Regions from separate parts of the Streptomyces sp. NPDC093111 genome, predicted to be linked through region 1. Evidence: riboswitches for the same ligand, from Rfam matches in the RefSeq annotation. Region 1 holds a riboswitch; the other holds the start of a gene.

The links. Region 1 has a riboswitch for cobalamin ahead of AB0Q96_RS05095 (cobalamin biosynthesis protein). Riboswitches for the same ligand answer to the same signal wherever they lie in the genome.
Region 2: linked by a shared signal. The riboswitch ahead of metE (5-methyltetrahydropteroyltriglutamate--homocysteine S-methyltransferase) and the one ahead of AB0Q96_RS05095 (cobalamin biosynthesis protein) in region 1 are both predicted to bind cobalamin.

The regions. Positions count from the first base shown of each region.
Region 1 is NZ_JBFBNW010000003.1:57,003-61,973, reverse strand. It holds gene AB0Q96_RS05100 (cobyric acid synthase) at 1-1,085, opposite strand, end outside; gene AB0Q96_RS05095 (cobalamin biosynthesis protein) at 1,082-2,083, opposite strand; cobalamin riboswitch at 2,118-2,249, opposite strand; gene AB0Q96_RS05090 (hypothetical protein) at 2,394-2,615, opposite strand; gene AB0Q96_RS05085 (inorganic phosphate transporter) at 2,632-3,912, opposite strand; gene AB0Q96_RS05080 (alpha/beta hydrolase) at 4,308-4,971, shown strand, end outside.
Region 2 is NZ_JBFBNW010000011.1:131,134-136,104, forward strand. It holds gene AB0Q96_RS20690 (LamG-like jellyroll fold domain-containing protein) at 1-714, shown strand, start outside; gene AB0Q96_RS20695 (alpha/beta hydrolase) at 812-2,461, opposite strand; cobalamin riboswitch at 2,600-2,824, shown strand; gene metE (5-methyltetrahydropteroyltriglutamate--homocysteine S-methyltransferase) at 2,988-4,971, shown strand, end outside.

The sequences.
Region 1 (4,971 bases):
ACGCCGGCCCGCGACTCGACCTCGTCCTCGATCCGTTCGCCGAGCGCCTGGAAGCCGCCGCAGACGCCGAGCACCGGACGTCCCTCGGCGGCGCGCCGGGCCAGCGCGTCGGCCAGGCCGCGTTCCCGCAGCCAGGCGAGGGCCTTCACGGTGCCGCGGGTGCCGGGGACGACCACCAGGTCCGCGTCGACGAGCTCCTCGGGCCGGTCCACGAACCGGACCACCACGCCCGGCTCGGCGGCCAGCGCGTCCACGTCGGTGAAGTTGGACATCAGGGGGACGGCGCAGACGGCGACCCGCAGCACGTCGGCGCCGACCGGCGGCGCCACCACGGACTCGCGGACGGTGCCGCGCAGCGACACCCGCAGCCCGTCCTCCTCGTCGATGCCGAGCCCGTGCGCGTACGGCAGGACACCGAGGGTGCGGCGCCCGGTGAGGCCGTGGAGCATGTCGAGGCCGGGCTCCAGGAGCGTCACGTCGCCGCGGAACTTGTTCACCAGGTACCCGGCGACGAGCGCCTGGTCCTCGGGGGCGAGCAGGGCCGTCGTCCCGAAGAACTGGGCGAACACCCCGCCCCGGTCGATGTCGCCGACGACCACGACGGGCAGCCGCGCGGCCCGCGCGATGCCCATGTTCACGATGTCCGTGCGCCGCAGGTTGATCTCGGCCGGGCTGCCCGCCCCCTCGCAGATCACGGCGTCATACGTGCCCCGCAGTTCCTCCAGGCACGCCATCACGGGCTCGAAGAGCGTCGCCTGCCGTCCGCCGTGGTAGCCGCGGGCGCTCATCTCGCCGACCGGCTTCCCCATGAGGACGACCTGGCTGGAGCGGTCGGAGCCGGGCTTCAGGAGCACCGGGTTCATCAGCGCGGTGGGCTCGACGCGGGCGGCCTGCGCCTGCATGGCCTGGGCGCGGCCGATCTCGGCGCCCTCCCGGGTCACGAAGGAGTTCAGGGACATGTTCTGCCCCTTGAACGGCGCGACCTTGATCCCCTGCCGGACCAGCCAGCGGCAGATGCCGGCCGTGACGACGCTCTTGCCCGCGTCGGACGTGGTGCCGGCGACCAGCAGCCCCCCACCCCTCATGCGTTCCTCCGCTTCAGCGCGCTCGCGATCATCCGGCCGCCGACGCAGGCGGCCAGGGTCAGTCCGGTGACCCGGCGGGACAGGCGTACCGCCCGGTCGATGTCGGCGACCTCGACGGGCCGCCCCGCCCCGTTGAGGACGGGCCGGTGCTCGATCCGCCCGCCGTACGCCAGCGTCCCGCCGAGCCGTACGCCGAGCGCGCCCGCGAAGGACGCCTCCACGGGGCCCGCGTTGGGGCTGGGGTGCTGGGCCGCGTCGGCGCGCCAGGCCCGGGCGGCGCCGCCCGGGTTCCCGCCGGCGACGGTGGCGAGGACGGCGGTGAGCCGGGCGCCGGGCCAGCCGGCGAGGTCGTCGAGCCGGGCCGAGGCCCAGCCGAAGCGCCGGTACGTCGGCGACTTGTGGCCGACCATCGCGTCCAGGGTGTTGACCGCCCGGAAGCCGACCAGGCCGGGCACGCCCGCGACGGCGCCCCAGAACAGGGCGCCCACGACGGCGTCGGAGGTGTTCTCGGCGACCGACTCGACGACCGCGCGGGCCATCGCGGGACCGTCCAGGGAGTGCGGGTCGCGTCCGCACAGGTGCGGCAGGCGCTCCCGGGCGACCTCCAGGTCCCCGGCCGCGAGCGCCCCGCCGATCGCACGGGCCTCGCGGCCCAGGGTCGTGCCGCCGACGACGGCCCACACGGAGGCGGCGGTCAGGGCGACGGTGGCGGTGCGGCTGCCCCGTACCGTACGGGCGGCCAGCGCGCCGAGGGCCACGGTGGAGCCGGCGCAGACGGCGGTGTGCAGGGCGCCCCAGCCGCGGTGGTCGCGCAGCAGGCGCTTCTCGACGGCGCCGGCGGCCCGGCCGAAGGCGGCGACGGGATGGCCGCGGCGGGGGTCGCCCGCGAGCAGGTCGACGGCGAGGCCGGCGGCCGCTCCGTACGCGAAGACGGTGGTGGCACGGGTGACGCCGGAGGCGCCGGTGGTACCGGGAAGGCTGAGGCCGCGGCCGGGCATGGCGCTCTGTCCTCACTCAGGGTCCGCGCCCTGGATCGACGTGACCGGCGGCGAGAGTTCCTGACTCCCGGCCCCGGGGGGCCGGTCACAGTGGCGGGACCGCGCCGGATTCGCACCGGACTTCCTCTACTGCCGCCGTAATGGCCCCGGCAGTCCACCACGCTGCGCGAACAGCCGTCAACTCACCCTTGACCTGCGTCGGGTCACTGTGCGGAGCGCCACAGACACGAGGGCCGGGCGGCCCGCACCCGATGGTGCGGACCGCCCGGCCCTCGTGCTCGTCGCCTCGGACGACGCGCGGTGGAGCGCGTCAGATGACGATCAGGTAGATGCCGTAGGCCACGGCTGCCGCGCACAGGGCGAAGCAGGCGTAGGCGCCCGTGCGGGCCAGGCCGGCGGAGCCGCCGTTCGCGGCCGCCTCCTCCTGCTTGGAGAGGCCCATGACACCGAGGGTGAAGAGGCCCACCAGGGCGACGGTCGCCACGAGGCTGACTCCGAAGACGGAGCCGAGGGCTGCCCAGTCGATCTTCATGCTTGGTTCCAGTTCCTTAGACCGCGGCGGCGGGGGCCGGGGGAGCGGCCGGGTCCGTGGGGCCCGGGGTGGGGATGGTGGTCTTCAGGCCCGTGTCCGTGACGGCGGCGACGGAGCCGGCCGCCGGCGGCGGGGTGACGGCCGCGATGGCGGTGGTCACGACGCCCGCGGGCTCGGCGGGGGCGTCGAGGTCGTCGGCCGTGACGTTGTTGTGGTCGACCGGCTTGCGGCGGGAGAGCGACCAGATGACCCCGGAGCCGGCGACCAGGAGGACCGCGACGGCGCCGATGCCCCAGGGGCCCTGCTTGGTGAGGAACTCGGCGCCGGCGCCGACCAGGGCCGCGGCGGGCAGGGTCAGACCCCAGGCGACGAACATCCGGGTGGCGGTCGACCAGCGGACGACACCGCCCTTGCGGCCGAGGCCGGCGCCCATCACGGCACCCGAGCAGGACTGGGTGGTGGAGAGCGAGAAGCCCAGGTGCGAGGAGGCCAGGATGACCGTGGCGGCGCTGGTCTGGGCGGCGAAGCCCTGCTGCGGCTGGAGGTCGGTGAGGCCCTTGCCCATGGTGCGGATGATGCGCCAGCCGCCGAGGTAGGTGCCGAGCGCGATCGCGATGCCCGCGGCGACGATGACCCACATCGGGGGGTTGGAGCCGGGGGCGAGGACGCCGCCGGTGACCAGGGCGAGGGTGATGATGCCCATCGTCTTCTGGGCGTCGTTGGTGCCGTGGGCGAGCGAGACGAGACCGGCGGAGGCGATCTGGCCGGCCCGGTAGCCCTTGGCGGTGGCCTTCGTCCCGGTGTTCGACTTCGCGCCGAGGCGGTACGTCAGGCGGGTGGCGACCATCGCGGCCAGACCGGCGACGATCGGCGCGGCGACGGCGGGGATCAGGACCTTGGTGACGATGGTCGGGCCGTTGACCGCGCCCCAGCCCGCCGACATCACGGCGGCGCCGATCAGGCCGCCGAACAGGGCGTGGGAGGAGCTGGACGGCAGACCGAGCAGCCAGGTCAGCAGGTTCCACAGGATGGCGCCGACGAGCGCCGCGAAGATCACTTCTGTACGAATGCCCTCTTCGTTGATGATCCCGCCGGAGATCGTCTTGGCGACCTCCACGGACAGGAACGCGCCGACGAGGTTCAGCACGGCGGACATGGCCACCGCCGTCTTGGGCTTGAGAGCACCGGTCGAGATGGTCGTCGCCATCGCGTTGGCGGTGTCGTGGAAACCGTTCGTGAAATCGAACACGAGAGCTGTCACGACCACAATCGCGAGCAGCAGCGTGATGTGTTCCATTTACCCAGGCAATCGTTTGACGTCAGTGGCTCGTCGAACGTACGCAACCTGGGTGAACGGAAGATGAACTGGGTCGGGCTGTGTGGTGTCCCCAACCGGGGTCCCGGCATTCCGTTTCCGCCTCCGGTTCCGCCCCGGATCCCTCCCGGACGGCACGCCTGTCCACCATGCGGTCAGGGTGCGACCCGGGGTAAGCCCCGCCGTACCGGGACGCATGCGACTCGCACCCCTTCGGCCCCTCTCCGCCCGTTCCGTCCCATGGACCCCCCGGAGCCCGTCGTCGCCCCGCCCGCGCACCCCGTCAGCCGTACGGACGACCCCGCCGGGGAGACCCATGTCACTCGTCAGGGGGCCCGCCGGTGGCAGCCTTCCCGCCCTCTGCCGACACTGGGAGCGTGCGCCCGGCTACAGCGACGGCAGCGGCCGTCACCACAGTGATCGGTGTCGGCGCGGCCGCGGTTGCGGCCGGCCGGTACGCCAGCGACGCCGCCCTGGGGGTGCCGTCAGGGCGCCCCCTCCCGGGCGACCCCAAACTGACCGTGCACGCCACCGGACCCGGCCGGATCACCCTGACCCGCAGCCTGGCCTCCCTGCGCCCCGGCACCTACGGGATCGAGGCCGCCGGACTGCACGCGGTCGTCGGCCCCGTCCTCGACCGGGTCCCGCACACCGCCGACACCGTGGTGCGCCGGCTCGAACGGGTCGAACTCGGCACCCTCTCCACCGGCGCCCGCGTCCGCTTCACCCCCCAGCTGCACTGCGGCACCCCCGAGACCGCCCTCGGCCTGCCCCACGAGGACGTCGAGATCCCCGGCGAACTCGGCAACCTCCCCGCCTGGCTCGTCCCCGGCGCCCACTCCACCTGGGTGATCGCCCTGCACGGCCTCGGCGCCACCCGCGAGCACGCCCTCAACCTGCTCCCCTTCCTCCACCGCCGGCAGGTCCCCGTCCTCGTCCCCGCCTACCGCGGCGACGAGGGCGCCCCCGCCGCCCCCGACGGCCTCGCCCACCTGGGCGACTCCGAGTGGCGCGACGTCGACGCCGCCATCCGCTACGCCG
Region 2 (4,971 bases), on a different contig from region 1:
GCCCTGCCGAAGGCCGACAGCGCCACCTGGAACGTCGACCAGGCCATCGCCCCCGGTGCCACGGCCGGCAGGTGGACCCATCTCACGGGCGTGTACGACGCCACCAGCGGCGCGGTCTCGCTCTACGTCGACGGCGTGAAGAAGGCCACGGCCGTCCACGCCGACGCCGACCGGTGGGCAGCCACGGGCCCGTTCGTCGTCGGCCGCGACAAGGTGAAGGGCGCCCACAACGCCTGGTTCAACGGCTCCGTGCAGCGCGTGGCGGCCTTCGGCTACCCGCTGCGCGACGACCAGATCGCCTCGTACGCCGGCCGGCTGACGGCGCCGACCGGCCGGAGCACGCAGCTGCGCGAGGTCCCGGGCGAGCCGCTGTCCCAGGGCTGCCACCAGAACGTCGACCCCTTCGGCGCCGACTACGGCACGTCGAGCACCCTCACGCCGACGCTGACGGCGACGGTCACCCACCCCGACCCGTCGAAGGAGGTGTGGGCCGAGTTCTCGATCTGGGACAACACCGACCCGACGCAGCCGCAGCCGATCACCATGGGCGCGGCCGGCTCGGCGAGCACCAAGGTCCGCGGCCAGGGCACCGTCTCCGTCCCGGTCCCCCGGCTGCTCCCGGGTCACACGTACGGCTGGCGCGTCCGCACCACCGACGGCACGACCACCTCGCCCATCTCCACGAACTGCCACTTCAGGGCCCCCGCGGCCTGAGCCCGGCCGGCGGATCGTGACGTCCTCGTCCTGACGTGCCGGTGAGGGTGGGGCCCCACCGCGCGGGGCCCCACCCGCACAGCCGTGCGGAGCGGGGTCAGAAGCGGCTCTGCCCGATCGGGAGGCGCTGCGGGAGGGTCGGCAGCGGGAGCCCGGTGGAGCGGTGGGCCTGGCCGGCCGGGGTCCGGCAGCTGAGGTCGGCGGCGGGCAGACGGCCCGTCACCAGGTAGGCCGTGGCGGTCGCGTCGGCGCAGGATCCCAGCCCGTAGACGCCGTGGCCCTGGCCGCCGAGGACGGTGACCATCCGGGCCCCCTTCATCGCCCGGCGCAGCCCCTGCCCACTGGCCAGGGGCGTCTGCGAGTCCCACTCGTTCTGCAGGACGAGGGCGCCGACGGCGTTGTTCACCTCGGTGGCGGGCTCGGCCCCGCCCCGCCAGAACGCGCACGGCTTGATGTTCGACGCGAAGTCCCCGTACAGCGGGTACCTGCGCTTGTCGCGGATCGCGTCGCGCCGGTACTGCTCCGGGTCGCGCGGCCAGGCACGGGTGTCGGCGCACACCACGGACCAGAAGGCCGCGTCCATGTTGTCCGCCGGGACGGCGGGGGCACCGGCCGGAGCGCCGGCGGGGCGGGCGCCGGCCGAGGGCGCGGGGGCGAACGGCGTGCCGTACCTCGCCGGTGCCGGAGTCCGGCCCTCGGCGGCGTCCTTGAGCCGTACGACCGCCTCGGCGGCATAGGCCACGTCGAAGAAGACGGCCCGCGCCCCGAGCCGGATGTCGTCGCCCGTCAGGCTGACGCCGTCGAGCACGATCGGCTCACGGTCCGCCCGGGCGACCAGCGCCCAGAAGGTCGCGCCGACCTCGGCCGGGGTGGCGCCGAGCCCGTACGTCGCGTTCCGCTCGGCGGCCCAGCCGGTCCAGCGGGTGAACGCCGGTTCCGCGCCCTCGGCCCATATCTGGATCATGCCGCGCCAGATCCGCTGCGGGTCGACCGCGCTGTCGAGGACGAACCGGTCGGCGCGCTTCGGGAACAACTGCGTGTAGACGGCGCCCAGATAGGTGCCGTAGGAGTAGCCGAGGTACGAGATCTTCCTCTCGCCGAGCACGGCGCGGATGACGTCCATGTCCCGGGCCGTGTCGCGGGTGGTGAGGTGCGCGAGGGCGGCGCCGTTCCGCGCCCGGCACTTCTCCGCGACGGTCCGCGCCCACTGGACGTCCTTCGTGAACGTCGCAGCCTTGTACGGGCGTTGCCAGGCCGCCTCGGCGTCGTTCAGGCCACAGCTCACCGGGCTGCTCCGGCCGACGCCCCGGGGATCGAAGCCGATCAGGTCGTACCGCTTCTTCACGTCGTCCGACAGCATCGATGCCATCCAGACCGGCATGTCGAGGCCCGATCCGCCGGGCCCGCCGGGATTCAGCAGCAGCACCCCGCGCCGGTCGCGCGCGCTCGTGGCCTTCGTCCGGGAGATCGCCAGGTCGAGCGTGCGCCCGTTCGGACGGGCGTAGTCCAGCGGCACCTTGATCGTCGCGCACTGGTACTCCGCCGGTCCTTCGGCGTCACAGCGGCTCCAGCGCGGCTTCTGGTGTCCGTAGCGCGCGAGCGGGTCGGATAAGGGGGAGGCGGCGGGCGTGGTGGCGGCGGTCCGGGAGGCCGGTCCGGCCGCCGAGGCCACCGCGGGAGTGAGGACGGGGAGGAGCGTCGCGATGGCGCCGAGGGCCACGACGGACGTCGTTCGGGTGCTTCGCACGATGATGGGGATCCTCGCGGGAGGTGGGTGTTCGGTCCCAAGAACCCTTGCTCATAGGCGACTTGCCCGAATCCCCCCGAAGTACGGCTTCGGGTCCCCCCAGAGGAGGATCCGACCCCGACGCGCGGGTCCGTGGTCTACAGTGAGCACGCAGCTGGTTCGCCCCGTCCGCCAGGCGGGATGCGTCGTAAGAGGGAACCCGGTGGGAATCCGGGACTGCCCCGCAGCGGTGAGTGGGAACGACCGCCGTCACACAGCACTGGGTCCGACGTACCGGACCTGGGAAGCGACGGCCAGTAGGTGTCTCGTTTCGACGGGACGTGCCCGCGAGTCCGAAGACCTGCCCGTTGCCCGCACGCGGACGATTCCGCGCGCGGCCATCCGGTGACCTCGAGGGCGGGTCGGCGACCATACAGGCGGACGAGCGCGCTGTGCCGCGCGCGGCCGGATCCGCCTGTCCCCGGTCTCTCTTCGCCCCTCGTCCGGTCTCCGGACCTCAGGGATCCATCTCGCGAAGGAGATCTCCGTGACCACGAAGTCCACAGCCGCGGCAGCACGGGCCACCGTGTACGGCTACCCCCGTCAGGGGCGGAACCGCGAACTCAAGAAGGCGATCGAGGGGTACTGGAAGGGCCGCGTCACCGCCGACGCCCTCCGGGACACCGCCGCCGGACTGCGCCGGACCAACTGGCTGCAACTCGCCGACGCCGGCGTCGCCGAAGTGCCGACCGGTGACTTCTCGTACTACGACCACGTCCTCGACACCACGGTGATGGTGGGCGCGATCCCGGGCCGTCACCAGGAGGCCGTGGCGGCCGACGCGACGGACGGCTACTTCGCCATGGCCCGCGGCACCCAGGACGTGGCCCCGCTGGAGATGACCAAGTGGTTCGACACCAACTACCACTACCTCGTCCCCGAACTGGGTCCTGACACGGTCTTCTCGGCGAACTCCGCCAAGCAGGTCGCCGAGCTCCGCGAGGCCCTCGCGCTGGGGCTGACCGCGCGCCCCGTGCTGGTCGGGCCGGTCACGTACCTCCTGCTGGCCAAGCCCGCCCCCGGCGTGCCGGCGGACTTCCGGCCGCTGACACTGCTGGACCGCCTGCTGCCCGTCTACGCCGAGGTCCTCGCCGACCTCCGGGCCGCGGGCGCGGAGTGGGTGCAGATCGACGAACCGGCGCTGGCGCAGGACCGCGCGCCCGCCGAACTCGGCGCCGCCGCCCGGGCCTACCGTGAGCTCGGCGCCGCCGGGGACCGGCCGAAGCTGCTCGTCGCCTCCTACTTCGACCGGCTGGGCGACGCCCTCCCGGTGCTGGCCAAGGCGCCGGTCGAAGGACTCGCGCTCGACTTCACCGGGCCGGCCGCCGCGAACCTCGAAGGACTCGCGGCCGTCGGCGGACTGCCCGGCAAGCGGCTCGTCGCCGGCGTGGTCGACGGCCGCAACGTCTGGGTCAACGACCTGAAGGGCTCCCTCACCACCCTCGGCACCCTCCTCGGGCTCGCCGGCCACGTGGACGTGTCCGCCTCCTGCTCGCTGCTCCATGTGCCGCTCGACGCCGCGGCCGAGCGGGACGTCGACCCGCGGGTCCTGAGCTGGCTCGCCTTCGCCCGGCAGAAGACGGACGAGGTCGTCGCCCTGGCCAAGGGCCTCTCCCTGGGCACCGACGCCATCGGCGACGAACTGGCCGCCAACCGGAGCGCGCGCTCCGCCCGCGCCGCCTCTCCCCTCACCCGCGATCCCGCCGTACGCGCCCGGGTCCGGGCCGTCACCGACGCGGACGGCCGCCGCTCCCGGCCCTACCCCGAGCGGGCCGCCGCCCAGCGGGCCCACCTCGGCCTGCCGCTGCTGCCGACGACCACCATCGGGTCCTTCCCGCAGACCGCCGAACTGCGCGCCGCCCGCGCGGACCTGCGCGCCCGGCGGATCGACACCGTCGCCTACGAGGAGCGCATCAAGACGGAGATCCAGGAGGTCGTCTCCTTCCAGGAGAAGACCGGACTCGACGTCCTGGTGCACGGCGAGCCCGAACGCAACGACATGGTCCAGTACTTCGCCGAGCAGCTCGCCGGCTACCTGGCCACCCAGCACGGCTGGGTGCAGTCGTACGGCACCCGCTACGTCCGTCCGCCGATCCTCGCCGGCGACATCTCCCGCCCCGCGCCGATGACCGTGCGCTGGACCGCGTACGCGCAGTCGCTCACCGACAAGCCGGTCAAGGGCATGCTCACCGGCCCGGTCACCATGCTGGCCTGGTCCTTCGTCCGCGACGACCAGCCGCTCGCCGACACCGCCCGGCAGGTGGCCCTCGCGCTGCGCGACGAGGTGCGCGACCTGGAGGCCGCCGGCACCTCCGTCATCCAGGTCGACGAGCCCGCGCTGCGCGAGACCCTGCCGCTGCGGGCCGCCGACCGTCCGGCGTACCTCGCCTGGGCGACCGAGGCGTTCCGGCTGACCACCGCGGGGGTGCGGCCGGACACCCAGATCCACACCCACATGTGCTACGCCGAGT